3 regions of the Bradyrhizobium denitrificans genome follow, and region 2 is predicted to be linked to each of the others. Evidence: predicted binding sites of a transcription regulator. Region 2 holds the regulator's gene; each other region holds the start of a gene.
The links. The regulator PhoB, encoded in region 2, activates phosphate uptake and scavenging genes when phosphate is short. The targets are predictions, from matches to a motif close to TGTCATNNANCTGTCAT.
Positions count from the first base shown of each region.

Region 1 (3,277 bases), on a different contig from region 2:
GTCGGATTTTGCAGCGGACACAGCACCTCGACGCGACGGTCGAGATTGCGCGGCATCATGTCGGCCGAGGAGATGTACACGGCGGCCTTGGCGCTCGGCAGGCCCTGGCCCATACCAAAGCAGTAGATGCGGCCATGCTCCAGGAAGCGGCCGATCACCGATTTGACCCGGATGTTCTCGGACAGCCCGGGCAGGCCCGGGCGCAGGCAGCAGATTCCGCGCACGATCAGGTCGATCGAGACGCCGGCCTGCGACGCTTCATAGAGCGCGTCGATGATGTCGGGATCGACCAGCGAGTTCATCTTCATCCAGATCACGGCCGGCTTGCCCTGGCGCGCGAAACTGGTCTCGCCGTGGATGTGCTCGATCATGCGCTTGCGAAGCGTGAGCGGCGACACCGCCATCTTCTCGATGTCGATCGGCTCGGCATAGCCCGTGATATAGTTGAAGACCCGTGTCACGTCGCGGCCGATCACCGGATCGGAGGTGAAGTAGGAGAGGTCGGTGTAGATGCGGGCGGTGACCGGGTGATAGTTGCCGGTCCCGGTATGCACATAGGTCGTCAGGCCGCCGCCCTCGCGGCGCACGACCATCGACAGCTTGGCATGGGTCTTCAGCTGCAGGAAGCCATACACGACCTGCACGCCCGCGCGCTCGAGATCGCGCGCCCAGCGGATATTGGCTTCCTCGTCGAAACGGGCCTTCAGCTCGACCAGCGCCGTCACCGATTTGCCGGCTTCGGCGGCCTCGGCGAGCGCGCGCACGATCGGCGAATTGTTCGAGGTGCGGTACAGCGTCTGCTTGATTGCGACCACGTCGGGGTCGCGGGCCGCCTGCTGCAGGAACTGCACGACGACGTCGAACGACTCGTAGGGGTGATGGACGATCAGGTCCTTCTGCCGGATCGCGGCGAAGATGTCGCCGCCATGGTCGCGGACACGCTCGGGATGGCGCGGCACATAGGGCGCGAATTCAAGGTCCGGCCGGTCGACACGCGTCAGCTGCGACAGCTCGTTCATCGCCAGCACGCCGTCGACGACAAACACTTCGTCGTCGGTGGTCGACAGCGCGTCCTGCACGAAGGCACGCAGCTCCTCCGGCATGTTGGCCTCGATCTCGAGCCGGATCACCGAGCCACGGCGGCGGCGCTTGAGCGCGGTCTCGAATAGCCGCACCAGGTCCTCGGCCTCTTCCTCGATTTCGATCTCGCTGTCGCGGATGATGCGGAAGGCGCCCTGGCCCTTGACGGTGTAGCCGGGAAACAGCCGGCCGATGAACAGGCTCGTGGCCTGTTCAAGCGTGATCAGGCGGATCACGCCATCCTTGCTGCCGGGGAAGCGGATGAAGCGATCGATCTTGCCGGGCATGCGGATCAGCGCATTCATCGGCCTGCCGTCGGAGGTGCGCATCAGCTGCAGCGCGACGGTGAAGCCGAGGCTCGGAATGAACGGGAACGGATGCGCCGGATCGATCGCGAGTGGCGTGAGCAGCGGGAAGATGCTGGCGAGGAAATGGTCCTCGATCCAGGCGCGCTCGCTCTTGGTGACGTCCTGGCCGTCGACCAGCACGATGCCGAGCTCGGCGAGGAACTTGCGCAGGTCGCGCCAGATCGCCTGCTGGTCGATCGCGAGCTGCGACACGCTTTCGTTGATGACCTTGAGCTGCTCCAGCGGCGTCAGGCCGTCCGGGCTGCGCTCGGCGATGCCCTCGCGCACCTGGGCGCGGATACCGGCAACGCGGACCATGAAGAATTCATCAAGGTTGTTGGCGGAAATCGACAGGAACCGCACCCGCTCCAGCGCCGGATGGCGCGGGTTGACCGATTCCTCCAGGACCCGGCGGTTGAAATGCAGCCAGGAGAGTTCTCGATTGATGAAGCGCTCGGGGCTGGATGCGATCTCGGCCGGAGGCGAGGAAACCGGATCTTTTTCTTGAATTTCAATCGCTTGTTCGGTGTCCATTGGAAAATCGTTCCATCGCCGGCAACGGCGTCAAATCAGTCCTGCGTAGCGGCGGACCGTAGACTAAACTAAATGACCAGGGGATGACGTTCCCGGCACCATTGAGGTTCCCCGGCGCCTCTCCGTCAAGATGGCCGGCGGTCACATGCCTTCGGAGGGCCGGAGCAGTTCGGCCGCGAGCGCCCGGGTGACGGGGCGTCCAAGCCGCAACGATTCATTGTCCAGCAGGGCGACCGTATGACGGGCGGCGGCATAGGATCGCTCGATCCGGGTGGCGAGATAGCTCACCACGGCTTCGTCGATGGTCAACTGCCGGTCCGCGGCCAGCTTGACGATCAGGGCCCGAAACAGCTGGTCGTCGGGTGGCAGCAGTGTCACCACTGGACAGGCGCGCAGGCGCGACCGGAGGTCGCTGAGCGCGACCGGCATGGTCGCGGGGGCCTCGCGCGCCGTGATCAGGATGTAGGCCTCGTCCTGCCGTGCCAGATTTAGCAGGTGGAACAGCGCACGCTCGTCGAAAGCGGTGGGGCTGAGGTCCTCCAGCACCAGCGCGCCGGTGGCCAGCGCGCGGGGGACGGCGGCGATGTCGAGAGCCTGGGCTGAGAGCGAGCGGGCTCCGGACTGCTCGGCCCAGATCGCGGCGAGATGGCTCTTGCCGGACCCGTCCGGTCCGACCAGGAACATGGTGCGCGCCGGCCATTCCGGCCAGGCATCGACCAGCGCCAGTCCTGCCGCGTTGCCGGCGCCTTCGAGGAAGTTGTCCCGCGTCAGACTTTCCGCGTGCGGCAGCGCGAAGGCCAATTGACGGGGGGGAAGATGGCCGACCAAGTTTGACGTGCTCCGTATCGTGCGCAGGGGCCTTGCGGGAGGCCAAGCCACTCATCGCACTTCGATGGTGCTCATGTGGCGCACCCATTCGACCAGGTAAAGCCCGACGGATACGAGGGTAAAGATCGTGACCAGGGTCATCAGCAGAATATCGTAGGGCTTCGGCTCGAAGCCGAAGCTGAGCGAGGCCAGCACCAGCGCGGCAAAGGCGACCTGCGCCGCTGTGTTCAGCTTCGACACCATCAGCGGCCGCATTGCGACCGGGCGGTCGAACAGCCAGGACACAATCACCGCGGCGACGATCATGATGTCGCGCGAGACCACCAGGATCACGATCCAGCGCGGGATCGCGCCCCAGATGCCGAGCGTCACGAAAATCGAGACCAGAAGCGCCTTGTCGGCAAGCGGATCGAGGAGGGCGCCGAGTTCGGATCGCAGGTTGAACCGCCGGGCGAGAAAGCCGTCGACCGCATCGCTCACACCGGCGA
Region 1 covers NZ_JABFDP010000014.1:185,693-188,969, reverse strand. The annotation lists gene HL671_RS17360 (RNA degradosome polyphosphate kinase) at 1-1,961, opposite strand, end outside; gene HL671_RS17355 (P-loop NTPase family protein) at 2,103-2,789, opposite strand; gene HL671_RS17350 (CDP-alcohol phosphatidyltransferase family protein) at 2,841-3,277, opposite strand, start outside.
Region 1: the regulator PhoB is predicted to act here: its motif matches at 2,034-2,050, upstream of HL671_RS17360 (RNA degradosome polyphosphate kinase).

Region 2 (3,277 bases):
GTCGCTGCCGGAGGCGCCGGCCAAGGTGATCGCGCGAAATCTGAACTTCTATTACGGCGATCATCACGCGCTGAAGAACATCAACCTGTCGCTCGGCACCAACCGCGTCACCGCGTTCATCGGTCCGTCCGGCTGCGGCAAGTCGACTTTGCTGCGCATCTTCAACCGGATGTACGATCTCTATCCGGGCCAGCGCGCCACCGGCCAGCTGATGCTGGACAGCACCAACATCCTCGATCCCAAGCTCGACCTGAACCTGCTGCGCGCCCGGGTCGGCATGGTGTTCCAGAAGCCGACGCCGTTCCCGATGACGATCTACGAGAACATCGCCTTCGGCATCCGCCTCTATGAGAAGATCTCGAAGTCCGAGATGGACGACCGGGTCGAGAAGGCGCTGCGCGGCGGCGCGCTGTGGAACGAGGTCAAGGACAAGCTCAACGCCTCCGGCCTGTCGCTGTCCGGCGGCCAGCAGCAGCGCCTGTGCATCGCGCGTACCGTGGCTGTCAGGCCCGAAGTGATCCTGTTCGACGAGCCTTGCTCGGCGCTCGATCCGATTTCGACCGCCAAGGTCGAGGAGCTGATCCAGGAACTCTCGGAGAACTATACGATCGCGATCGTCACGCATAACATGCAGCAGGCGGCGCGTGTCTCCGACAAGACCGCCTTCATGTATCTCGGCGAGTTGATCGAGTTCGACGACACCAGCAAGATCTTCACCTCGCCGAGCGATCGGCGGACCCAGGATTACATCACCGGCCGGTTCGGCTGACGCCGACAGCATCATTGCCTTCAGGAGATCATCATGGCCAGTGAACATACCGCCAAGGCGTTCGACAGCGATCTGCAGGATCTGACCCGGCTCGTGTCGGAGATGGGCGGTCTCGCCGAGCGGCTGATTGTCGACTCCGTCGACGCACTGGTTCGGCGTGACGTCGCGCTCGGCCAGAAGGTCGTCGCCGCCGATGCCGAGGTCGACAAGCTGCAGCGCATCATCGAGGAGCGCGCCGTGCTGACCATCGCGCGCCGGCAGCCGATGGCGGTCGACCTGCGTGAGATCGTCGGCGCGATGCGCGTCGCCACTGATCTTGAGCGCATCGGCGACCTCGCGAAGAACATCGGCAAGCGGGTTGCTGCGCTGGAAAGTGATTTCCATCCGCTCAAGCTGATCCGTGGCCTTGAGCACATGACGGATCTCGTGCAGTCGCAGGTCAAGTCGGTGCTGGATGCCTATGCGGCGCATGACCTGCCGGCTGCGATGGCGGTGTGGAAGGGCGACGAGGAGGTCGATGCCATCTGCACCTCGCTGTTCCGCGAGCTGCTGACCTACATGATGGAAGATCCGCGCAACATCTCGTTCTGCATCCATCTGATGTTCTGCGCCAAGAATATCGAGCGGATGGGCGACCACGCGACCAATATCGCGGAGACGGTGTTCTACATGATCGAGGGCCAGGCGATGGTCGACAAGCGTCCGAAGGGCGACATGACGAGCTTCGCCACCACGGTCCCCGGCAACTGAGAGAGACTCGTTCGATATGACTGCGCGCATCCTGGTGGTGGAAGATGAAGAGGCGCTGACCACGCTCCTGCGCTATAATCTGGAGACCGAGGGCTACGAGGTCGAGACCGTGGGGCGGGGCGACGAGGCCGACACGCGGCTGAAGGAGCGCGTTCCCGATCTCGTGGTGCTCGACTGGATGCTGCCGGGCCTGTCCGGCATCGAACTGTGCCGCCGGTTGCGGACGCGGCCCGAGACCAAGCAGCTGCCGATCATCATGCTGACGGCGCGCGGCGAGGAGAGCGAGCGCGTGCGCGGTCTGGCGACCGGGGCGGACGACTATATCGTCAAGCCGTTCTCGGTCCCTGAGCTGCTGGCGCGGGTGAAGGGTCTGCTGCGGCGGGCGAGCCCGGAGCGGCTGGCGACGGTGCTGTCCTATGGGGACATCGAGCTCGACCGCGAGAAGCGCCGGGTGGCGCGCTCGGGCCGGCCGATCGATCTCGGCCCGACCGAATACCGCCTGCTCGAATTCTTCCTCGAGCATCCGGGCCGCGTGTTCAGCCGTGAGCAGTTGCTCGACAGTGTCTGGGGCCGGGATATCTATATCGACGAGCGCACGGTGGACGTCCATATCGGCCGCCTGCGCAAGCTGCTCAATCCCGGCCGCGAGCAGGATCCGATCCGCACGGTGCGCGGCGCCGGCTATGCGCTCGACGACCGCTTCGCCAAGAGCGAGCAGGCGTAAGCGCGGGGCAGCCGTTTTGCGCGCGGCCATGGGGCTGCCGTCTTGATCCGGTCTGCTGGTCTCCCCATCATGATGACCGGGATGCCGCGGACGCGATGATCAGGACAATTGCTCTCGTCTTAGCCGTGTGGCTCGCCGCCATTGTGCCCGGTTCGGCCGCCGAACTCGAGGAGGCCGTGGCCGCGGCGGCCAATGGCCAGCACGCCATGGCGATGCGGCGGCTGATGCCGCTGGCGGCCAAAGGCGATGCGCGGGCGCAGTTCGATGTCGGCTTCATGCAGGCGTTCGGCTGGGGTGTGCCGCGCAACCCTGCCGAGGCGATGGCCTGGTACCGGAAGGCGGCGGATCAGGGCCTCGCCGTCGCGCAGCATTATCTCGGCGTCGTCTATTACAATGGGGAAGGCGTCGCCCGCGATCATGGCGAAGCCAGCCGATGGTTTTCTCGCGCCGCGGCCCAGGGCTTCGCCCAGTCGCAATATATGCTCGGCCTGATGATGCTCGACGGGCGGGTGGTCGCGCAGGATGTCGTGCAGGGCTATGCCTGGCTGGTCATGGCGGGGCGAAATGGCGTGCGGTCCGCGGGCCGCGAGGTCCAGCGTGTCGCGTTGAGTGAGGCGCAGCGGCGACAGGCGGAGCAGGCCATCGCGGCCTGGCGGCCCAAGCCGGAAGCGGCCGATTCAGGCATTGCCAATCCGCGGCCCGAGCAACTGCTCGGGCTCGACCGGCACATCGGCGAGGTCGTGGATCCCACGGCGTGGCCGGCATCATCGATCGGCGTCGTCACCGTGGCCCAATACAGCACGGGCGGTTCGTGCACGGGCACGCTGGTGGCGCCGCGCCTGGTGCTCACGGCCGCGCATTGCGTCTTCAACGGCGTCGCCCAGGTCAGTCCCGGCAACGTCCACTTCCTGGCCGGCATGAACAAGGGCACGCCGGCAGCCTCGTCGATTGCCGACAAGCTGATCGTGGCGCCCGACTTCGCGCCGATCCAGCACGACAAATGGTCGCTTGACCGCTCGCGCGTCGATTGGGCC
Region 2 covers NZ_JABFDP010000027.1:26,815-30,091, reverse strand. The annotation lists gene pstB (phosphate ABC transporter ATP-binding protein PstB) at 1-769, shown strand, start outside; gene phoU (phosphate signaling complex protein PhoU) at 803-1,519, shown strand; gene phoB (phosphate regulon transcriptional regulator PhoB) at 1,536-2,243, shown strand; gene HL671_RS27780 (trypsin-like serine protease) at 2,339-3,277, shown strand, end outside.

Region 3 (3,277 bases), on a different contig from region 2:
TGCACTACGTGCTGCGCAAGCTCGCCGCTTAACCAAGGCGCGATGCGACAGATTGGCTCACTCTGAAGTGAGTAGCGGGTGATGAAGGAGGCGGCCTATGACATAGGCCGCCTCCTTTGCATTTTTGGTTGTCAACGCCGAGGGCGGCTTCGCAGTTATTGACGCGGCAGGGTGTGGCGGACAGTGTTGTTCCGGACAGGACAGTGATGATGGGTGGACAGATGTCGTGGTGGTCGCGCGCGGCGCTCAGTGTCTGTGCGGTCATCGCTTTCGTCCGGCCAGCCGCCTCCGATCCGCGTGCGGTCATCGAACTATTTACCTCTCAGGGCTGCTCCTCCTGTCCGCCGGCCGACAAGGTGCTTGGCGATCTGGCCAGAGATCCGTCGGTGATCGCATTGTCGCTACCGATCGACTATTGGGACTATCTCGGTTGGAAGGACACCCTGGCGGATTCCCGCTTCACGGCGCGGCAGCGCGCTTATTCGCGCGTTCGCGGCGATCGTGAGGTCTATACGCCCCAGGCCGTGGTCAACGGCTCGGTTCATGTCATCGGCAGTGATCGCGAGGCGATCGAGGGCGCCATTGAGGAGACCGCGCAGGGCGGTGCCGCCATGTCGGTGCCGGTCAGACTGTCGATCGAGGGCCAGGAGCTGACCGTCTCGATCGCCGCGGCCGATGAGCACATGCCGCGCAGACATGGCGAGGTCTGGGTCTGCTCGATCTCGCGGGCCGTCCCGATCCAGGTCGGGCGTGGCGAGAACAGCGGGCGCGAGCTGACCTACTACAACGTCGTTCGCAATCTGTTGAAGCTTGGCGATTGGACCGGAGCGTCGACCAGCTGGAGCGTGCCGCTGGAGAAGATCGCCAAAGAGGGCGTCGACGGTGCCGTTGTCTATGTGCAGGACGGCAGCCGTGACCGGCCGGGTCCGATGCTCGGCGCAGCCTATTCCGAGCTGCATTAGCGCCTGTCCAAATCCGCTGGTCTTGGAGCCGTTCCCGGCCGCGTTCAGGCGCGTCCGGCTTGATCGCGCGATCCAGCCAGCAGCAACGCAGCCTTGCGTCGGTCCAAAAAGCAAAAGGACCAACTTGCGTTGGCCCTTTGCCATCACTTGTGAATAGACCCGATCCTGACGACCCCGGGGGGCTGGGGGCTGAGGAATCCGGAACCGAAAGGACCGGGCCAACGCACACGAATCTTATGCCCAAGATCGGGGGCGGTCCCTGGGCGGAAAGACGGCGCGATTATGATTCTGCTAACGATCCCGTGACGCTGACGTGTTCGCGGAACTCGTGTTGGTCGTAGCTGGAGCCGCACTTCAACACTCAAAGCCGCCCCTTGCGGCTTCCGGCGGATGGCGCGATCATGTCACAGAGATGACAGGAGGACGCCGATGAAGCTCACCCCGGAGGATGCCGATCCGAGCGAGAACCGCGCGGCGGCCCGCAGCGCGGCCGCAGCGCCCAATCGGGTGACGTTCGACCGGCTTGAGCTGAACCGGATCCTCAATCTCTACGGCCGCATGGTCGCCGATGGCGAATGGCGGGACTATTCGATCGACTTCCTGCGCGACCGGGCGGTGTTTTCCGTATTTCGTCGCGCGTCCGAGGTGCCGATCTACCGTATCGAGAAGGACCCGCGCCTCGCCCGCAAGCAGGGTATGTACAGCGTCATCTCGGCGACCGGCCTGATCCTGCGGCGCGGCCACGAGCTCGAGCGCGTGCTGCTGGTGATCGCGCCAAAGCCGGCCCTGGTTTGATCCGGTGATTCGACTCGCGTCGTGTGATCCCCTGCGCGCCGGCCGGTGGGCTTGAGAGGCGCGATCGCGGAGAGGACTCGCCGTGGTTACGCGGCGGGCACATTGCTGCCGCCGGCGCCGAGCGGCAGCTGCATCATGACCGTGTCGAGCCATCGGCCAAATTTGAGCCCGACGCTCGGATGGGTGCCGATCATCTGGAAGCCGCAGGCGCGATGCAGTCCGACCGATCCGGCATTGGCGGAGTCGCCGATCACCGCGATCATCTGGCGGAAGCCCCGCTCCTCACAAGCCGTGATCAAGCGCTGCATCAGCCGCCTTCCGATGCCCCGGCGCTGGCTCGCAGGAGCCAGATAGATCGAATTCTCCACCGTGAAACGATAGGCAGGGCGGGGCCGGTACGGTCCGGCATAGGCATAGCCGACCACCTCTCCGTCCAGCAGGGCGACGAAATAAGGGAAGCCGCCATCCGTGAGCGCGCGGAAGCGGCGGGTCATCTCGGTCAAGTCCGGAGCATCGAGCTCGAAGGTGGCCGTGCCCTCGCGCACGGCCTGACCGTAGATGGCGGTGATGGCGGGAAGATCGGCCTCGCCGGTGGGCCGGATGTCGATGTCAGGCATGGCGAAACCATAGCAAGGCGGATCGGACGATCAATCCGCCGTTGCGGCATGGCTGTCGTCGCGTGTCTGCGCGCGGCGCAAACGAGCAGGGTACGAGCGAGCAGGTCTAAGCGGGCCGGCACAACGAAAAGCCCCGGCGGTGAGGCCGGGGCTTCCGAAGGCTGTGACTGTGGTCCGCTGGCTCAGTCGCGCTGTCCGAGCAGCTGCAGCAGCAGCGTGAACAGGTTGATGAAGTTCAAGTACAGCGACAGGGCGCCGGTGATCGCTGCACGCTCGGCGATGTCGCCGCCCGCGGAGGCGTAGCCATAGATGTACTCGTTCTTCAGGCGCTGCGTATCCCAGGCCGTGAGACCGGCGAACACGAACACGCCGACCACCGAGACGATGAACTGCAGCATCGAGCTCGCCAGGAACAGGTTCACGAGGCTCGCCAGCACGATGCCGATCAGGCCCATGAACAGGAACGAGCCCATGCCGGTCATGTCACGCTTGGTGGTGTAGCCGTACAGGCTGAGCGCACCGAACGTCGCCGCGGTGATGAAGAACACCCGCACGATCGAGGTGTGGGTGTACACCAGGAAGATCGACGACAGCGAGATACCCATCAGGGCCGAAAACACCCAGAACAGGATCTGCGCGGTCGACGGCGCCAAGCGGTTGATGCCGGCCGAGATCGCGAACACCATGACCAAGGGGGCCAGGATGAACAGCCACTTCAGCGGGCTCACGAACATCGCGTAGCCGAACTGCGTCAGGTAGGCGTTGCCGAACTTGAACACGCCCGCCGCCGGGTCGCCGGTCACCGACGCCATGTAGACGCCGAGCGCCGCCAGACCGGTGATCGCCAAGCCGATGCTCATGTAATTGTAGATGCGCAGCATGTAGGCGCGCAGACCGGCGTCG
Region 3 covers NZ_JABFDP010000018.1:138,020-141,296, forward strand. The annotation lists gene acnA (aconitate hydratase AcnA) at 1-32, shown strand, start outside; gene HL671_RS21100 (DUF1223 domain-containing protein) at 222-962, shown strand; gene HL671_RS21105 (DUF2794 domain-containing protein) at 1,392-1,757, shown strand; gene HL671_RS21110 (GNAT family N-acetyltransferase) at 1,844-2,374, opposite strand; gene HL671_RS21115 (Bax inhibitor-1/YccA family protein) at 2,557-3,277, opposite strand, start outside.
Region 3: the regulator PhoB is predicted to act here: its motif matches at 1,364-1,380, upstream of HL671_RS21105 (DUF2794 domain-containing protein).